Regions from separate parts of the Streptomyces odontomachicola genome, predicted to be linked through region 2. Evidence: predicted binding sites of a transcription regulator. Region 2 holds the regulator's gene; each other region holds the start of a gene.

Region 1 (3,274 bases), on a different contig from region 2:
AGCCGGACCTCATGCTGGTGCGGGCCGACGCCGACACGGGGCTCGACCAGACCACGTACCACCCCGAGGACGTCCTCCTGGCCGTCGAGGTCGCATCCCCCGACTCCGTCGCACGGGACCGCGGCGCCAAGCCTCAGAAATACGCCGCGGCAGGCATCCGGCACTTCTGGCGCGTGGAGAACGACGAGGGTCGCCCCATCGTCTACGTCTACGAGCTGGACCCCGCCAAGAACGAGTACGTCCCCACCGGCATCCACCACGACCAGCTCAAGCTCACCGAGCCGTTCCCGATCGACGTCGACCTGAACGAGATCCGCGCGGGCCGCGCCCGCTAATCGCCATACAACGCCGAGGGCGGCGCCCCCTCGCGGGGAGCGCCGCCCTCGGTTCGACTGCTGGCGCAGTCCGTACGGAATCCGTACGGCAGCGGATCAGAAGTCCATGCCGCCCATGCCGCCGGCGGCACCGGCGTCGGCGCCAGCGGCGGCCTTCTCCGGCTTGTCGGCGATGACGGCCTCGGTGGTGAGGAAGAGCGCCGCGATGGAGGCGGCGTTCTGCAGCGCGGAGCGCGTCACCTTGGCCGGGTCGATGATGCCTTCCTTGACCAGGTCCACGTACTCGCCGGAGGCGGCGTTGAGGCCGTGGCCCGGGGTCAGGTTGCGCACCTTCTCGACGATGACGCCGCCCTCGAGGCCGGCGTTCACGGCGATCTGCTTGAGCGGGGCCTCCAGCGCGAACTTCACGGCCTGCGCACCGGTCGCCTCGTCGCCCTCGAGCTCCAGCTTCTCGAACGCGGAGGACGCCTGCAGCAGGGCCACGCCACCGCCGGCGACGATGCCCTCCTCGACGGCCGCCTTCGCGTTGCGCACGGCGTCCTCGATGCGGTGCTTGCGCTCCTTGAGCTCGACCTCGGTGGCGGCACCGGCCTTGATGACGGCCACGCCGCCGGCCAGCTTCGCCAGGCGCTCCTGGAGCTTCTCGCGGTCGTAGTCCGAGTCGCTGTTCTCGATCTCGGCGCGGATCTGGTTGACCCGGCCCTGGACCTGCTCGCTGTCACCGGCACCGTCGACGATGGTGGTCTCGTCCTTGGTGATGACGACCTTGCGGGCGCGGCCCAGCAGCTCAAGACCGGCGTTCTCCAGCTTGAGGCCGACCTCCTCGGAGATGACCTGGCCGCCGGTGAGGATGGCGATGTCGCCGAGCATGGCCTTGCGGCGGTCGCCGAAGCCCGGGGCCTTCACGGCGACGGACTTGAAGGTGCCGCGGATCTTGTTCACCACGAGGGTGGACAGGGCCTCGCCCTCGACGTCCTCCGAGATGATCAGCAGCGGCTTGCCCGACTGCATGACCTTCTCCAGCAGCGGAAGGAGGTCCTTCACGTTGCTGATCTTGGAGTTGACGATGAGGATGTACGGGTCCTCGAGCTCCGCCTCCATGCGCTCCATGTCGGTGGCGAAGTAGGCGGAGATGTAGCCCTTGTCGAAGCGCATGCCCTCGGTGAGCTCCAGCTCGAGCCCGAAGGTCTGCGACTCCTCGACGGTGATGACGCCTTCCTTGCCGACCTTGTCCATGGCCTCGGCGATCAGCTCGCCGATCTGCGAGTCGGCGGCGGAGATGGAGGCGGTGGAGGCGATCTGCTCCTTGGTCTCCACGTCCTTGGCCTGCTCCAGCAGCGCGCCGGAGACGGCCTCGGTGGCCTTCTCGATGCCGCGCTTCAGCGCCATCGGGTTGGCACCGGCGGCGACGTTCCGCAGGCCCTCCTTGACCAGCGCCTGCGCCAGGACGGTCGCGGTCGTCGTGCCGTCACCGGCGACGTCGTCCGTCTTCTTCGCGACCTCCTTGACCAGCTCGGCGCCGATCTTCTCGTACTCGCCCTCGAGCTCGATCTCCTTGGCGATGGAGACACCGTCGTTGGTGATGGTGGGGGCGCCCCACTTCTTCTCCAGCACGACGTTGCGGCCCTTGGGCCCGAGGGTGACCTTTACGGCGTCGGCGAGCTGGTTCATACCGCGCTCAAGGCCGCGCCGCGCCTCCTCGTCGAACGCGATGATCTTGGCCATGTGAAGTGGTCCTCCCGGACTGGGGGTGGATTACTCCGGACCGCGCTGGCGCCCGCGACGGACGGCCTCCGGACCTGGCGGTTCCTTCCCCACCGGGTCCAGCGGGCCTCACCGACCCGGTCCTTCCCTGGCACTCTCCGGTGGAGACTGCCAACGCCAATGATTAGCACTCGACCCCTATGAGTGCAAGGTGCTCACCTTTCCGAGAGATGTGCGCCCGGCCCCTCCTCCGACCCCCGCCCGGCGCGTGGCCACCGCCAGGGGCGGTGGTCGGGCGACGGGCGGGCGCAAGGCCCTTCGCGCGAGGGAGTGCTACGGCCCAGCCAATCCGCGAGCCCCCGCCCCGAGTTGCCCCGCACAACGCTGAGGGGGCGCCCCCGCCGCAGCGGAAGCGCCCCCTCGTGACGTTGCGAAGATCAACCGGTCACGCGGACCATGTCCGCCTGCGGTCCCTTCTGACCCTGCGAGATCTCGAACTCGACCCGCTGTCCTTCGTCCAGGGTGCGGTACCCGTCCATCTGGATCGCGCTGTAGTGGACGAACACGTCCGCACCACCGTCGACCGCGATGAAGCCGTACCCCTTCTCCGCGTTGAACCACTTGACGGTGCCCTGAGCCATTCCTAACTCCCCTATTACTGGCCCTTGCACGAGCCCGCACTTCACGAACCCGGGTCAGACCTCACTTCCGGACAAGCGGAGGCGTGCGCCGGAACCTGTCGACCGCGGCTGAATGTATCTGCACGACCGCCCTCTGCAACAGGTCAATCGGACGAGAATTCTGGGCACGGCCGATCGGCGATATGACCTCAAGTGCCGCTAAAACAGGGCAAGTCGGGTCAGACAAAGAGGAACAGAAGGGGCATAAGCCGCACCAATTTTGCGCACAACTTGTCCGCATCTCATATGCGTTCGATACGCGCGTGGGGCGGATGCGACGGAAGCGACATCAAACCTTATCGCTTCCCGGAACGCGGAATCGCCTCCTCCGGTGCTGCCGGAGGAGGCGATTCGAAGATTTTCGATCTGTTGACGATTCAGCGGAATTTCGGCCCGCGCGAAGCCCTTGACCGGCGCGTACCCGCGAATCGTTCGGTTATCGGCGCGACGAGGCGCCGGCGACGGCGACGGCCTCAGCAGCCGCCGGCGACCGCCGGGATGATCGAGACGCCGGCGCCGTCAGGCGTGGGGGTCTCCAGGCCCTGCTCGAAGCGG
Region 2 (3,274 bases):
CACGTAGATGCGCCCGGCCCGCGCGACCCGGGCACGCGCGCCGGGCACCGCGACCGAGCCCGATGCGGTGTACTTCGGTACGGCGGGCCCACCGCCCGCGACCGGCCTGACCAGCGTGACGACCTTGCCCTCCAGCAGGAAGCCGCGCGGCTCCATGGGGAACACGCGGTGCTTGCCGAACCGGTCCTCCAGGGTCACCGTGTGCCCCTCGGCCGTCTTCTCGCAGCGGATCACCGCGCCGCAGAAGCCGGTCGTCACCTCCTCCACGACCAGCTCGGGGTCGGCCGGCACCTCGGGCACGGCCTGCGGCTTCTTCCACGGCGGGGTCAGATCGGCGTCGTAACGGCGGCTGCGCATGCCCGCCATTCTTCCCAACGGATCTTCCGCACCCCCACCCGGACCCGCCGAACCCGCCCGGACCCGCCGAAGGGCCCCGCGCCATCGCCCGGCAGCCCGCTCGCCCGTACCGAGCCGCCGTACCGGCTGCCCGGCAGCAAAGCGCCGTACCGCCTACCCCGTGCCGAACCGCCGCGCCAGCTCGTCCCGTTGGGCCCGTACGAAGTCCGCGTCGACCAGCGCGCCGTGGCCCGGCACGTAGACCGCGTCCTCGCCGCCCAGTTCCAGCAGCCGGTCCAGCGCGGCGGGCCAGAACCCGGGGCGCGCGTCGGGGCCCGCCTGCGGCTCGCCCGACTCCTCGACCAGATCGCCGCAGAACACCACGGGCGGCACGTCCCCCTCGCCCGGCACCAGCACGGCGAGGTCGTGCGCCGAGTGCCCGGGACCCGCGTTGACCAGCAGAACGGCACGCTCGCCCCCCAGCCCGAGCGGCAGCTCGCGTGCCACAGGATGCGCGGGCAGCACCAGCACGTCCAGCGCCTCGTCCGCTGTCCCGGGATCGAGGCCGTGCCCCACCGCGTCGCCCCGCAGCACTTCGCGGTGCCATGAGCCGCCCAGCAGGGTGGCGGCGCCCTCGGCCGCGTACACCTCGACCCCGGCGAAGGCTGCCGTGCCCAGCACGTGGTCGAAGTGCGGGTGGGTCAGCGCGACATGGCGCACCGGCAGTCCCGTCAGCTCCCACAACTCGCGGCGGATCTCCACGCCTTCGCGCAGCGAGGAACCGGTGTCGATCACCAGCAGCCCGTCGCTTCCCTCCACCGCGCCGACCGTCGCGTCCCAGTGCGGCAGCCTGCGCCGCAGCACTCCCGGCGCGGGCCGCTCCCATCCGGAACCGGCGGCGTGCTCCGCCGCTTCGCGCTGTGACTCTTCCCATTGGGCGCCCATACGACGACGCTATCCGCAGCCGCTCCAACTGGCGCGATACCGTCGGTCCGGCACGTCGCCGGGGCCTCGCGGCCCGGGTGCCTTGCCCCGCGGGTACACGCCCGCTTTACACTGGCGGGGGAAAACTGGCACTCAGCGGCCGAGAGTGCCAGCGAAGGACAGCCGGCCGACGGCCGGCGGACCGGTCGGGACGACTACCGGCGGCGGGGCAGGGCAGCAGCCGGAGGGATACCGGGGGCGGCCCGGAGCGGATACGGCGACAGCCGGACGGGAGGTGTGCGCGATGCTCAGTGAACGCAGGCTCGAAGTGCTGCGCGCCATCGTCCAGGACTATGTCGGCACCGAGGAGCCGGTCGGCTCCAAGGCCCTGACCGAGCGGCACAGCCTCCAGGTCTCCCCGGCCACGGTGCGCAACGACATGGCCGCCCTGGAGGACGAGGGGTACATCGCCCAGCCGCACACCAGCGCGGGCCGCATCCCCACCGACAAGGGCTACAGGCTCTTCGTGGACAAGCTGGCCGGAGTGAAGCCGCTGTCCTCGCCGGAGCGCCGCGCCATCCAGAACTTCCTGGACGGAGCGGTCGACCTCGACGACGTGGTGGGCAGGACCGTACGGCTGCTGGCGCAGCTGACCCGGCAGGTCGCCGTCGTCCAGTACCCCTCGCTGACCCGGTCCACGGTGCGCCATGTCGAGCTGCTCTCGCTCGCTCCGGCCCGGCTCATGCTGGTCCTGATCACGGACACCGGGCGGGTCGAACAGCGCATGATCGACTGCCCCGCGCCGATCGGCGAGTCCACGCTGGCCGACCTTCGCGCGCGGCTGAACAGCCGGGTGGTGGCGCAGCGCTTCACCGAGGTGCCGTCGCTGGTGCAGGACATGCCCGAGGCCTTCGACGCCGACGACCGCGGTACGGTCTCGGCGGTGCTGGCCACGCTGCTGGAGACGCTGGTCGAGGAGACCGAGGAGCGGCTGATGATTGGCGGTACGTCCAATCTGACCCGCTTCGGACACGATTTCCCGCTGACCATCCGGCCGGTGCTGGAGGCCCTCGAGGAGCAGGTCGTGCTCCTCAAACTGCTCGGGGAGGCGACGGACTCGGGCATGACCGTGCGCATCGGGCATGAGAACGATCACGAGGGCCTCAGTTCCACATCGGTCGTATCGGTCGGCTACGGTTCGGGCGACGAGGCAGTCGCCAAGCTCGGCGTGGTCGGACCGACCCGCATGGATTACCCCGGAACGATGGGAGCTGTACGCGCAGTGGCACGGTACGTCGGACAGATCCTGGCGGAGTCGTAAGTGGCGACGGACTACTACGCGGTCCTCGGCGTGGGGCGTGACGCCTCGCAGGACGAGATCAAGAAGGCATTCCGGCGGCTGGCGCGCGAGCTGCATCCGGACGTGAATCCGGACGCGGACACCCAGGACCGCTTCAAGGAGATCAACACCGCCTACGAGGTCCTGTCGGACCCGCAGAAGAAGCAGGTCTACGACCTGGGCGGGGACCCCTCCTCCTCGGGCGCCGCCGGTGGCGGCGCGGGCGGCTTCGGTGCCGGTTTCGGCAACTTCTCCGACATCATGGACGCCTTCTTCGGCACCGCCTCGCAGCGCGGACCGCGCTCGCGGACCCGGCGGGGCCAGGACGCCATGATCCGGCTGGAGATCGACCTGGAAGAGGCCGCGTTCGGCACCACCAAGGAGATCCAGGTCGACACCGCCGTCGTGTGCAACACCTGCACCGGCGAGGGCGCGGCGCCCGGCACCTCGGCGCAGACCTGCGACATGTGCCGCGGGCGCGGTGAGGTCTCCCAGGTCACGCGCTCCTTCCTCGGCCAGGTCATGACCTCGCGGCCGTGCCCGCAGTGCCAGGGCTTCGGCACCGTCGTGCCGACCCCGTGCCCGGAGTGCGCGGGCGACGGCCGGGTCCGCTCCCGCCGCACGCTCACGGTGAAGATCCCCGCAGGTGTCGACAACGGCACCCGCATCCAGCTC
Region 3 (3,274 bases), on a different contig from region 2:
TCCAGGGCGGAGCGGGTGACCTTGACCGGGTCGATGACGCCCTCCTTGATGAGGTCGCCGTAGACGCCGGTGGCGGCGTTGAAGCCCTGGCCCTTCTCCAGCTCGCTCACCTTGGAGGTGATGACGTAGCCCTCGTGGCCGGCGTTCTCCGCGATCCAGCGCAGCGGCTCGACCACGGCGCGGCGGACGGCCGCGACACCGGTGGCCACGTCGCCCTCCTTGCCGAGGGAGTCCTCCAGCACCTTGGCGGCGTGCACCAGCGCGGTGCCGCCACCGGAGACGATGCCCTCCTCGACCGCGGCGCGGGTCGCGGAGATGGCGTCCTCCAGGCGGTGCTTCTTCTCCTTGAGCTCGACCTCGGTGGCCGCGCCGACGCGGATGACGCAGACGCCGCCGGCCAGCTTGGCCAGGCGCTCCTGGAGCTTCTCGCGGTCCCAGTCCGAGTCGGTGTTCTCGATCTCGGCCTTGATCTGGGCGACACGGGCCTGCACGTCCTCGGCGTTGCCGCCGCCGTCGACGATGGTGGTGTCGTCCTTGGTGATGGTCACGCGGCGCGCGGTGCCCAGCACGTCCAGACCGGCCTGGTCGAGCTTGAGGCCGACCTCCTCGGCGATCACGGTGGCGCCGGTGAGGGTGGCCATGTCCTGCAGCATCGCCTTGCGGCGGTCGCCGAAGCCGGGGGCCTTCACGGCGGTGGCGTTGAAGGTGCCGCGGATCTTGTTCACCACGAGGGTGGAGAGGGCCTCGCCCTCGACGTCCTCGGCGATGATCAGCAGCGGCTTGGAGCCGCCGGACTGCATGATCTTCTCGAGCAGCGGCAGCAGGTCCTGGATGGAACCGATCTTGCCCTGGTGGATCAGGATGTACGGGTCGTCGAGGACGGCCTCCATACGCTCCTGGTCGGTCACCATGTAGGGCGACAGATAGCCCTTGTCGAAGGCCATGCCCTCGGTGAAGTCCAGCTCCAGGCCGAAGGTCTGGGACTCCTCGACGGTGATGACGCCGTCCTTGCCGACCTTGTCCATCGCCTCGGCGATCAGCTCGCCGACCTGCTTGTCCTGCGCGGACAGGGCGGCGACGGAGGCGATGTCCTCCTTGGAGTCGATCGGGCGCGCGGTGGCCAGCAGGTCGTCGGATACGGCCTTGACCGCGGCGTCGATGCCCTGCTTGAGGGCGGCCGGGGAGGCGCCGGCCGCGACGTTGCGCAGGCCCTCGCGGACCAGCGCCTGCGCCAGCACGGTGGCGGTGGTGGTGCCGTCACCAGCGATGTCGTTGGTCTTGGTCGCCACCTCCTTCACGAGCTGGGCGCCGAGGTTCTCGTACGGGTCCTCGACCTCTACCTCGCGGGCGATGGTGACGCCGTCGTTGGTGATGGTCGGGGCGCCGAACTTCTTGTCGATGACGACGTTCCGGCCCTTGGGGCCGATGGTCACCTTGACGGTGTCGGCGAGGCTGTTGACACCGCGCTCGAGGGCGCGACGGGCGTCCTCGTCGAACTTCAGGATCTTCGCCATGGGAGTTCTTGGTCCTCTCGTTGCGATGCTGGGCCGCTGCTCGCCGCGGCCGCCGTCGCGGAAACGAACCGCGCCCCGGCCCCGGCCATCCCTTGTCGGATGCCAGAAACCAGGGCGCGGATCAGAAGCTGTCTTCCGGCTTCGGTGAGCTGAGCTCGGTGCTTACTTCTCGACGACGGCGAGAACGTCGCGCGCCGAGAGGACGAGGTACTCCTCGCCGCTGTACTTCACCTCGGTGCCGCCGTACTTGCTGTACAGCACGATGTCGCCGACCTTCACGTCGAGCGGCAGGCGGTCGCCGTTCTCGAAGCGGCCCGGGCCGACGGCGAGGACGGTGCCCTCCTGGGGCTTCTCCTTCGCGGTGTCCGGGATGACCAGGCCGGAGGCCGTGGTCTCTTCGGCATCGAGCGGCTGGACCACGATCCGGTCCTCGAGCGGCTTGATGGCAACCTTGGAGCTGGCGGTCGTCACGATCCGACCTCCCCCTTCAGAGATCTCATCACTGGGGTCTTATGTCTGGGGTGGCGACCCGGTAGATCCGTCGTCGCGGGTGCCGGATCTTCCTGTCGCGAATATCTGGCACTCCCCAGTGGAGAGTGCCAGGGTTGAGATTATGCCGCGGTTAGCACTCAGTCAACCAGAGTGCCAGCGGCCTTCACCGGAGCGCGTCACTGCCGCGTACGCCCCCTCCCACCGGCCCCGACGCGTCCTCGCGGCTTCTCCGGGTCCTCCCCCCTACGGGGCCCGCTCCGCGCGCGCCCTTACGGGGAGAATGAGCACGTGGATCTCGATGCTTTCTCCGCGCTGCTGGAACCCGAGGGGCAGCGGCTGCTCGACGGCCTGCGCGGCTACGACCCGGCCGACGAACTCGCCGTCGCCACCAGGCTGCGCCGCGAGCACCCCGCGGAACTGGTCTCGGCCGCCCTCGCCCAGGCGCGGCTGCGGCAGCGCGCCGCGGCCAAGTTCGGCGCCGCTGACGCGGAGCGCATGTACTTCACGCCCGACGGGGTGGAGCAGTCGACCCGGGCGGTGGTGGCCGCGCACCGCGCGCGCAGGTTCGCCAAGGAGTACGGGGTGAGGGCGGTCGCCGATCTGTGCTGCGGCATCGGCGGCGACGCGATCGCGCTGGCCCGCGCGGGCGTACGGGTGCTCGCGGTGGACCGTTCCCCGCTGACCTGCGCGGTGGCCCGCGCGAACGCGGAGGCCCTGGGCCTCGACGGTCTCATCGAGGTGCGCTGCGAGGACGTGACGGAGGTACCGGGGGAAGAACTCGCCGGGTACGACGCGGTGTTCGTGGACCCTGCCCGTAGGGGTTCACCCGGAGGGGGGCGCGGGAAGAGCGGCAGGATCTTCGACCCCGAGGCCTATTCGCCGCCCCTGAGCTGGGCCGTGGAGACCGCCCGGCACTTCCCCTACGGGGCGCTGAAGGTGGCCCCGGGGATCCCGCACGAGGCGCTGCCCGAGGACGCCGAGGCGGAATGGATCTCCGACGGCGGGGATGTGAAGGAGGCCGTGCTGTGGTTCGGCGCGGGGGTGCGCGGGGGCGGCGTACGGGCGACCCTGCTTCCCGGCGGTGACGCGCTGGAGGGCAGCGGGCTCCCGGACCCCGACCCCGGCCCCGTCGGGCGCTATCTGTACGAGCCCGACGGGGCGGTGATCAGGGCGCACCTGGTCAGCGAGGTGGCCCAGCGGGTGGACGGCCGGCTGATCGACCCGACCATCGCGTACGTGACCGCCGACGCGCTGCACCCGACCCCGTA

Evidence for each region. The regulator HrcA, encoded in region 2, represses chaperone genes, less so after heat shock. The targets are predictions, from matches to a motif close to TTNGCACTCNGNNNNNCNGAGTGCNAA.
Region 1: groL (chaperonin GroEL) is a predicted target of HrcA. The motif match lies at 2,224-2,250, and genes of this name have one in related genera.
Region 3: groES (co-chaperone GroES) is a predicted target of HrcA. The motif match lies at 2,137-2,163, and genes of this name have one in related genera.

The regions. Positions count from the first base shown of each region.
Region 1 is NZ_JBCFOK010000001.1:154,497-157,770, reverse strand. It holds gene ABEE00_RS00850 (Uma2 family endonuclease) at 1-335, shown strand, start outside; gene groL (chaperonin GroEL) at 432-2,060, opposite strand; gene ABEE00_RS00840 (cold-shock protein) at 2,477-2,680, opposite strand; gene ABEE00_RS00835 (MoaD/ThiS family protein) at 3,193-3,274, opposite strand, start outside.
Region 2 is NZ_JBCFOK010000005.1:82,647-85,920, forward strand. It holds gene ABEE00_RS10395 (DUF3097 domain-containing protein) at 1-357, opposite strand, end outside; gene ABEE00_RS10400 (MBL fold metallo-hydrolase) at 511-1,281, opposite strand; gene hrcA (heat-inducible transcriptional repressor HrcA) at 1,565-2,581, shown strand; gene dnaJ (molecular chaperone DnaJ) at 2,582-3,274, shown strand, end outside.
Region 3 is NZ_JBCFOK010000015.1:22,455-25,728, forward strand. It holds gene groL (chaperonin GroEL) at 1-1,514, opposite strand, end outside; gene groES (co-chaperone GroES) at 1,677-1,985, opposite strand; gene ABEE00_RS25385 (class I SAM-dependent methyltransferase) at 2,295-3,274, shown strand, end outside.